One region of the Enterobacter sp. 3U4 genome, then DNA from elsewhere that is predicted to be linked to it. Evidence: predicted binding sites of a transcription regulator. Region 1 holds the regulator's gene; each other region holds the start of a gene.
The links. The regulator CRP, encoded in region 1, controls carbon source genes, mostly activating them, when cyclic AMP is high. The targets are predictions, from matches to a motif close to ATGTGANNNNNNTCACAT.

Region 1 (3,283 bases):
TTCGGCCCGGAGGCCAATGACTTCGGCCTGCTGGAACAAACCTTTATCGAGTACGGTCAGAGCGGCAAAGGGCAGTCCCGCAAGTATCTGCATACCTATGATGAAGCCGTTCCCTGGAATCAGGTGCCGGGAACCTTTACGCCGTGGCAACCGCTGCCGGAACCCACCGACGTCCTGTTTTACGAAGGATTGCACGGTGGCGTGGTCACGCCGCAACACGACGTGGCGCGCCACGTGGATCTGCTGGTCGGCGTGGTCCCTATCGTTAACCTGGAGTGGATCCAGAAGCTGACGCGTGACATGAGCGAGCGCGGCCATTCGCGAGAGGCGGTGATGGACTCCGTGGTGCGCTCCATGGAGGATTACATCAACTTCCTGACGCCGCAGTTCTCCCGCACCCATATCAACTTCCAGCGCGTGCCGACGGTGGACACCTCAAATCCGTTTGCCGCTAAAAGCATCCCGTCGCTGGATGAGAGCTTTGTGGTGATCCATTTCCGCAATCTTGAAGGCATTGATTACCCCTGGCTACTGGCGATGCTGCAGGGCTCGTTTATTTCGCACATGAATACGTTAGTCGTGCCGGGCGGAAAAATGGGGCTGGCGATGGAGCTCATCATGACGCCGCTGGTGGAGCGACTGATGGAAGGGAAGCAGATTGCGTGACGTTTGTTGCCGGATGGCGCTTCGCTTATCCGGCCTACGTTCGTGCAGTTGTAGCTTTTGTAGGCCCGGTAAGCGCAGCGCCACCGGGCTTTGTTTTAAGCCTCGATCACTTCATACGAATGCGTGATTTTTACCGCTTTCTCCAGCATTAACGCCACAGAGCAGTACTTCTCCGCAGACAGGTCCACCGCGCGCGAGACCGCCGCGTCTTTCAGTTCTTTACCGGTGACCACAAAGTGCAGGTTAATATGGGTAAACAGGCGTGGCGCCTCTTCGCGACGTTCTGAAGTGAGTTTAACCTCACAATCCGTCACGTCATGACGCCCTTTTTGTAGAATAGACACCACGTCAATGGCGCTGCATCCACCTGCCGCCATCAGCACCATTTCCATTGGGCTTGGCGCTTTATCGCCGGAGTTACCATCCATCAAAATCTGGTGTCCGGATGCGGACTCGCCCAGGAACGTTAAACCTTCAACCCATTTCACGCGCGCTTGCATATTCTTAAACTCCAACGTTGCATTTTTGGTGACAGATTACGCGTGCGTTACATTTCTCGCAATGGAAGGCGACCTGCATCATGCTGAAGCGAGACACCAGGAGACACGCGGCGAAAGCTATGCTAAAACACTCTGGATGCTACAGTAATACATTGACGTTACACATGTATGCAGAGGACATCAAACTTTACTGGCTGCGAAACGTTACGGTAGCCGACTTCCCAGGTATGGGTAAGAATTCGATTGCAACCCCAGAGTCCGGATGCATCTGATGACTCTGGTGACAGCTTATAACAGAGGATAACAGCGCATGGTGCTTGGCAAACCGCAAACAGACCCGACTCTCGAATGGTTCTTGTCTCATTGCCACATTCATAAGTACCCATCAAAGAGCACGCTGATTCACCAGGGTGAAAAAGCGGAAACGTTGTATTACATCGTTAAAGGCTCGGTGGCAGTGCTGATCAAAGATGAAGAAGGGAAAGAGATGATCCTTTCTTATCTGAACCAGGGCGATTTCATCGGTGAACTGGGCCTGTTTGAAGAGGGCCAGGAACGTAGCGCCTGGGTTCGTGCAAAGACAGCATGTGAAGTGGCTGAAATTTCTTACAAGAAGTTCCGTCAGCTGATTCAGGTTAACCCTGACATCCTGATGCGTCTTTCTTCCCAGATGGCGCGCCGTCTGCAGGTCACCTCAGAGAAAGTGGGCAACCTCGCCTTCCTGGACGTTACCGGCCGTATCGCACAGACCCTGCTGAACCTCGCGAAACAGCCAGACGCCATGACCCACCCGGACGGCATGCAAATTAAAATTACCCGTCAGGAAATTGGTCAGATCGTCGGTTGCTCCCGTGAGACTGTGGGCCGTATCCTGAAAATGCTGGAAGATCAAAACCTGATCTCCGCCCACGGTAAAACCATCGTGGTCTACGGAACGCGTTAATTCCGCTTAAACGGCGTGCCATCGCAAGGTGTCACGCCGTTTTTGTCTCTATTCCCCATGTGGCGCAGGCTGATCTATCACCCGGAAGTTAACTACGCACTGCGACAAACGCTGGTGTTGTGTCTTCCTGTGGCCATAGGCCTGATCCTCGGGCATCTTCAGCAAGGCCTGCTGTTTTCCCTCGTACCCGCCTGCTGCAACATTGCCGGTCTGGACACGCCGCATAAGCGCTTTTTCAAACGCCTGATTATCGGTGGCTGCCTGTTTGCGGGCTGTAGCCTCGCCGTACAGCTTTTACTGGCTCGTGATATCCCGCTGCCGCTGATTCTGACCGTGCTGGCAATGACGCTCGGCGTCACGGCGGAAATAAGTTCGCTGCACGCTCGCCTGCTTCCCGCGTCGCTGATTGCGGCCATCTTCACGCTAAGCCTCGCCGGGAATATGCCGGTGTGGGAGCCGCTGCTGATCTACGCCCTGGGGACATTATGGTACGGGCTGTTTAACTGGTTCTGGTTCTGGCTGTGGCGGGAACAGCCGCTGCGCGAATCCCTGAGCCTGCTCTATGTGCAGCTAGCGGAGTACTGCGAAGCCAAATACACCCTGCTGACCCAGCATACCGATCCGGAAAAATCCTTACCGCCCCTGCTGACGCGCCAGCAGAAGGTGGTGGATCTGATAAGCCAGTGCTATCAGCAGCTGCATATGCTCGCCGCCAACAAGAACCACGAGTACAAGCGGCTGCTGCGCACCTTTCAGGTCGGGCTGGATCTGCAGGAGCATATCTCCGTGAGCCTGCACCACCCGCAGGAGGTGCAAAAGCTGGTCGAGCGCAGCCACGCCGAAGCGGTGATCCGCTGGAACGCGCAGACCGTCTCCGCACGCCTGCGGGTGCTGGCCGATGATATTCTCTATCACCGCTACCCCACGCGCTTTAACATGGACAAACAGCTCGGCGCGCTGGAGAAAATCGCTCGTCAGCACCCGGATAACCCGGTCGGGCAGTTTGCCGCCTGGCACTTCAGCCGCATCGCCCGCGTGCTGCGCACCCAGCGTCCGCTTTATCCGCGCGACCTGATGGCGGATAAGCAAAAACGGCTGCCGTTATTGCCCGCGCTCAAAAGCTATCTTTCTCTTAAATCGTCCGCCCTGCGCAACGCAGCAAGGATTAGCGTGA
Region 2 (3,283 bases), 1.1 Mb from region 1:
GGGTGCATGGCGTTTGCCTCATAAAGGTTAATGGATCGGTAGTTTACGGAGCCGTCAGGGCTTTATATGTGATCCACTTCTCATTATGTATGCAACTTATGAAATCAAAATGAAATTTGCGCGACGCATCGCAAATTTTAGCCCATCACCGCCAGAATCAGCGGGAAAATGAACGGGGCCAGCAGGGAGGTGATAATCCCGCAGATCACCAGCGCCAGCGAGCTAAACGCGCCTTCCTGATAATCCAGCTCCGCGCAGCGGGCAGTGCCCAGCGCGTGGGAGGCGGTCCCCATCGACAGCCCCCGCGCCGCTTTCGTATGAATACGCATCCCGTTCAGCAGGGTGTGACCAAACACCGCGCCGAGAATACCGACGAAAATGACGCACATCGCGCTGATGGCCGGAATGCCGCCGAGGCTGCCCCCGACCGCCATCGCGATAGGCGTGGTCACCGATTTAGGCAGGATAGAGGCGGCAATCTGCGGGGAGGCTCCCATCAACAGCGCTACCGACGTTCCAGTGATCATCGCCACCAGGCTGCCGACAAAACAGATGGTAATGATGGATTTCCAGCGGGCGCGGATCTGGTGGAGCTGCTCATATAAAGGAAAGGCGAGCGCCACGACGGCGGGCTGCAGCAGGTCGTTTAAAATTTTGCTGCCGGCAAAGTAACGTTCGTAAGGAATGCCGGTGAGCAGAAGGAACGGAATGATTACCACCATTGCCACCAGCAGCGGGTTCAGCAACGGCATTTTGAAACGCGCGGCAAGTTTGCGCGCGGCGAAGAACACCGCCAAGGTTAACGGCAGCGACCACCAGATATTGGCCATCATTTTTTTGTTTTCTCCCCGACCACGTTACGTTCGCCATGCACCAGATGCGAACTCCAGCTCACTACCAGGAAAACTACCAGCGTACTGACCGCGCAGGAGACCACAATCGGGCCGAACTGGGCTTTGAGCAAATCAAAATACTGCATGACCCCGACGCCAATTGGCACGAAAAGCAGCGCCATATAGCGAATGAGGACGAAGCAGCCGGGGTTGACCCATTTTGCGGGCAAGATTTGCAGCGCCAGCAAAACGAAAAGGATCAGCATGCCGATAATGCTGCCGGGAATGACGATAGGCAGCAGCGACGCGATGAAAATCCCGGCATACAGGCAGGCGTAAATCAGGACGAATGCGCGCAGATATTGCCAGATAATGTTCAATGATTTGCTCATGGTGATAGTCCTTGCTGAAACGCATTCATCATACAATTAAACCAAAAAATGTGCCACGGATCACATCATGAAATTTGAGCATACCAGACATTCCAGAATGGAACGTCGTGCTTTCCACACACATACAGAGCAGATACTATAGCGCGTCTTTTTTCACAGGTACTGCTATGCGTGTTTTACTGGCCCCAATGGAAGGCGTGCTCGACTCTCTCGTGCGCGAGCTTCTGACCGAGGTGAATGATTACGATCTCTGCGTGACGGAGTTCCTGCGCGTGGTCGATATGCTGTTGCCGGTAAAATCCTTCTACCGTCTGTGCCCTGAGCTGCACAACCAGAGCCGGACCTCTTCCGGCACGCTGGTGCGTATTCAGCTGCTCGGCCAGTATCCGGAATGGCTGGCGGAAAACGCCGCCCGGGCGGTTGAGCTGGGCTCTTACGGGGTGGATCTCAACTGCGGCTGTCCGTCGAAGCTGGTGAACGGCAGCGGCGGCGGGGCCACCTTGCTGAAAGATCCTGAGCTGATTTACCGCGGCGCGAAGGCCATGCGCGAGGCGGTACCCGCGCATTTGCCGGTGACGGTGAAGGTGCGCCTGGGATGGGACAGCGACGCGCGGCAGTTTGAAATCGCCGATGCGGTGCAGCAGGCCGGGGCCACCGAGCTGGTGGTGCATGGCCGTACCAAAGAAGATGGCTACAAAGCCGATCGCATTAACTGGCAGGCGATCGGTGAGATCCGCAAACGCCTCACTATTCCGGTGATCGCCAACGGCGAAATCTGGGACTACGAGAGCGCGCAGGCCTGTCTGAGCGCCACCGGCTGCGATGCGGTAATGATCGGCCGCGGCGCGCTGAACGTGCCCAACCTCAGCCGGGTGGTGAAATATAACGAGACGCGGATGCCGTGGGCAGACGTCGTCACGCTGCTGCAAAAATACAGCCGTCTGGAAAAGCAGGGCGACACCGGTTTGTATCACGTCGCGCGAATTAAGCAGTGGCTGAGTTATTTACGCAAAGAGTACGATGAAGCGCTGGGGTTATTTCAGGAGATTCGTACTTTACAGACGTCGGCTGATATTGCCCGGGTGATTCAGTCAAAATAATAAGCGTTAAATTGCTCACACTTTTTTAAAGCAGAAAACAGTTCAGGTTTTCAACGTGGCGCGACGGTGTTAAGGTGCCACTGTTTTCAACGCAGGATTGTTACTGGTTAACAGGCAAAACCTAAGCGTTTCACAGCATTTTCGCTGTGGAGCGCTTAGGTTTTTTTTTGCCTGTCGTTTACGCAGGAGAGACATTTGGCTTAGCGCTATTTACTGGTTTTTAAAAAATGAAATATCGACAGGAAATAGAAAAATTTCCTGCGGCCGGTTACGCACTCAATACTCAATCACAGGTTGTTATTATGGCATATAAAAATAAACTCTATGCGTTCGCCTTATTGGCGATATCCCCGCTGTCGCTGGCGCAGGAATGGAACGGAACGGTATTAGGTTTTGAAGCTCCACCGGCGCCCGTGCTGGGCGAAATGCTCGGCATACGTAAAATCCTTAACGATAACGGTTTTACCTATAATCTCGGATACCTGAATGAAATTGGCTGGAACGGCGGCGGTGGTTATAACCACGACTCCCACGTGGCCTATATTGACCAGTTCGCGCTGACCTTCAACCAGGACCTGGAGCGCTGGACCGGTATCCCGGACGCGCGTATCGAGGGGAACATCGTCAACCGTAATCACAATGACGACCTCACCACCAAACGCGTGCAGGACCCGCGCGTCAACTTTAACGATTTAACCCAGGAGAGCTGGGGCGGGCAGTCGATTACTCGTCTGGGCTGGCTGACCTTTGCCCGCAGCTTTGACGACCGGCGTCTGACCTGGCGCATCGGGATGATGAACAAGGTGCAGACCTTCGACCAAATCATTCCCTGTGATTTCCAGCTGCTGTCGCAGTGCGGCGGGAAGTCGGCCAACTCGCTCACCTGGAACAACTGGAACGTGCACACCTGGGGCACCACGCTTTCGTATCAATTAACGCCGACGCTGACCCTGAAGGG
Region 3 (3,283 bases), 2.1 Mb from region 1:
GTCACCAGAGAACAGCTCATCGTATTCAGGGGTACGCAGGAAGCGAACCATACGCAGCTTCATGACCAGGTGGTCAATCATTTCCTGAGCGTCTTGCTCGGTGATTTTGCCTGCTTTGATGTCGCGTTCGATGTACGCATCCAGGAAGGTGGATACGCGACCGAAGGACATTGCTGCACCGTTCTGAGACTTAACTGCGGCCAGGTAGCCGAAGTAGGTCCACTGGATAGCTTCCTGAGCGTTGGTAGCAGGACCAGAGATATCGCAGCCGTATTTAGCAGCCATCTCTTTGATCTGACCCAGCGCGCGGTGCTGTTCAGCGATCTCTTCACGCAGACGGATAGTCGCTTCCAGGTTTACGCCGTTTTCCAGATCGGACTGCAGGGAAACAAACTGCGCGTACTTGTCTTTCATCAGGAAGTCGATACCGTACAGCGCAACGCGACGGTAGTCACCGATGATACGGCCACGGCCATACGCATCTGGCAGACCAGTCAGAACGCCAGATTTACGGCAGTTCAGGATGTCTTTGGTATAAACATCGAATACACCCTGGTTGTGGGTTTTACGGTATTCGGTGAAGATTTTTTTCAGCATTGGGTCCAGCTCGCGGTTATACGCTTTGCAGGAACCTTCAACCATTTTGATACCACCGAACGGGATGATTGCGCGTTTCAGTGGTGCTTCAGTCTGCAGACCAACGATTTTCTCAAGGGCTTTGTTGATGTAGCCAGCATCGTGAGAAGTGATGGTGGAAGCAACGGAGGTGTCAAAATCAACTGGCGCGTGAGTGCGGTTTTCCAGTTTAACGCCTTCCATTACGCTGTCCCACAGCTTGGTGGTCGCGTCAGTTGCGCCAGCCAGGAAGGATTCGTCACCTTCATACGGGGTATAGTTTTTCTGAATGAAGTCACGTACGTTTACTTCATTCTGCCAGTCACCTTTCGCAAAACCTTCCCAGGCTGTGGCTAACTTTTCATTAAGCTCGGACATGTAACACCTACCTTCTTAAGTGGATTTTTTATTTACTGCCTGAGAAAACCATCAATGATGATCGTCGCCACGCAGGTAAATGACCCAGTATGTCAACCCAACTAACAGACCCCCACCGATAATGTTCCCGATAGTGACAGGGATCAGGTTATCAGTAATGAAATTCATAATAGTCAGGTGAGAGAAACTTTCCGGGGATGAACCAACTGCGGTCCAGAACTCCGGGCTCGCAAAGTCGCGGATAACAATGCCCATAGGGATCATGAACATATTCGCGATACTGTGCTCAAAGCCGCTGGCAACAAACATCGCAACCGGCAGAACCATAATTAAGGCTTTGTCCATCAGGCTACGACCCGAGTAGCTCATCCATACAGCCAGGCAGACCATCAGGTTAGCGAGGATGCCGAGAGCAACGGCTTCGATAAATGTGTGGTGCATTTTGTGGTCGGCGGTTTGCAGGACATTAAGGCCCCAGCCACCGTTGGCGGTCATGTACTCGCCAGAAAGCCACATCAACAAAACAAAGAGCAGACAGCCAACCAGGTTACCCACGTAGACGTTAAGCCAGTTACGTGCCAGCTGACCCCAGGTAATTCTTCCGCTGGCTTTTGCCACGACAATCAGTACCGTTGAGGTGAAGAGGTCGGCGCCGCAAATGACGCAGAGAATCAGACCCAGTGAGAAGCAAATGCCGCCAATCAGTTTGGCCATGCCGAAAGGCATTCCGGCAGTACCGGTAGTGGCGGTGATGTAGAAGACGAAAGCGATAGAGATGAACACACCAGCCGTGATCGCCAGATAGAACGTCTTCATCGGGTGTTTCGTTGCTTTATAGACACCCGCTTCTTCGGCAACTTTGGCCATCGCAGCAGGGAGTAAAAGATCAAAAGGGTTGTCAGCTTTCACACTAACTCTCTCTTTATTAAGTCGGCGACGAGATACTAACAAAGCATTATAGAAGAGAAATTGATATAGATCATATCTCGCCTGGCTTATAGGCCCGCAATGTGTATGGTTTTACGACAAATGCGGAATAAGTATTTGATTATCCGTATAAAAATAAATTTTAAAAGTTATGAAAAGAGTTGAATTTTTTCGTTCAGCCACCTCTGAGACAGTTAATTAATATGGAGTATTTACCATAAAAAGTAACAGTAAAGCTCGGGTAAATATTATTATATTTACCCATGATTAACTTTATTATTACAATCAACAGTCATTGCCGAAGAAAATAAAAAACGGGGCAATGAAATTGCCCCGTAATATAGCCCAGACGATTGAATACGCCTACTGCCGGTAATGTTATATGCGCTTATTTTGACCAGTAAGCGGCTTTTGCCTTCTGCAGCTTTTCGTAGGCCTTCAGCAGCGACTGATGCGCCGGGAAGGCTTTCAGATCGCTATCAACAGCCTGCAGGCCATAGAACGGCGCTTCGCCGCTCAGGGCTGCGCTGGCTGCTTCTACGGCTTCAGCACCATACATACGCACGAAAGCATTCAGGTACTGCAGCGGCTCGCGATCGTCTTCCTGGGCCAGCAGCAGCAGGGTTTGCAGGCAGCGGTAATAATTGGTGCGCTCGGCAGAGAAGACCGACTGGTTGAATTCCATGGTCCACTCGGTCCAGGCCAGAGCCTGATCCAAATCGCCACCCGCCAGGGCCAGCATCGCTTTCAGCTCACCAATACGCAGGGTATACCAGCCGTTGTCTTTACCGGTCGCCAGGCCCAGCAGTTCGCGTACGCGAGTGAAGTCATCGTGGCCTTCTTCGTCCAGTTGGGCGATCAGGTTCAGATAATCTTCTTTCTCCCACTCGCTGCCCGGCAGAGCCAGCAGCGTTTCGCGCAGGTGCGCGCCCATGCTGTTATTCGCCAGCCACAGATCTTCAGCAGGGTAGATGTCGGACATGCCCGGAACAATAATGCGGCACGCGTAGACGCCAAGATGCTCGTAGTCGGCAATGTAAACTTCCTGATCTTCAGCGTTGAAGATCGCCATCAGCGTGGCGAACTCTTCTTCGGTGGTACCGGCAAAGCTCCAGTCCACGAACGGATAGTCGGCGTCCTGCTTGAACATATCCCAGGAAATTAAGCCGCTGGAGTCGATGAAGTGGGTTTCGAGGTTGGTATGCTCGGCCACTTCTTCATCGTCAAACGTTGGCGGCGTAAACACGTCGAGATCTTTCAGGCTACGGCCCTGCAGCAGCTCGGTGACGGTACGCTCCAGCGCCACGCCGAAGTCCGGGTGCGCGCCGAAGGAGGCGAAGCAGGTGCCGTTGGTTGGGTTAAA

Region 2: a site for CRP is predicted at 1,274-1,291, ahead of RVY89_RS03955 (CidA/LrgA family protein). Genes of this name have one in related genera too.
Region 3: a site for CRP is predicted at 1,961-1,978, ahead of focA (formate transporter FocA). Genes of this name have one in related genera too.

Annotation. Positions count from the first base shown of each region.
Region 1 is NZ_CP136665.1:4,528,732-4,532,014, reverse strand. It holds gene RVY89_RS21480 (phosphoribulokinase) at 1-666, shown strand, start outside; gene RVY89_RS21475 (OsmC family protein) at 762-1,166, opposite strand; gene crp (cAMP-activated global transcriptional regulator CRP) at 1,477-2,109, shown strand; gene RVY89_RS21465 (YccS/YhfK family putative transporter) at 2,167-3,283, shown strand, end outside.
Region 2 is NZ_CP136665.1:836,075-839,357, forward strand. It holds gene cdd (cytidine deaminase) at 1-8, opposite strand, end outside; gene RVY89_RS03950 (CidB/LrgB family autolysis modulator) at 138-833, opposite strand; gene RVY89_RS03955 (CidA/LrgA family protein) at 830-1,225, opposite strand; gene dusC (tRNA dihydrouridine(16) synthase DusC) at 1,393-2,325, shown strand; gene RVY89_RS03965 (carbohydrate porin) at 2,628-3,283, shown strand, end outside.
Region 3 is NZ_CP136665.1:2,389,221-2,392,503, reverse strand. It holds gene pflB (formate C-acetyltransferase) at 1-993, opposite strand, end outside; gene focA (formate transporter FocA) at 1,045-1,902, opposite strand; gene ycaO (30S ribosomal protein S12 methylthiotransferase accessory factor YcaO) at 2,309-3,283, opposite strand, start outside.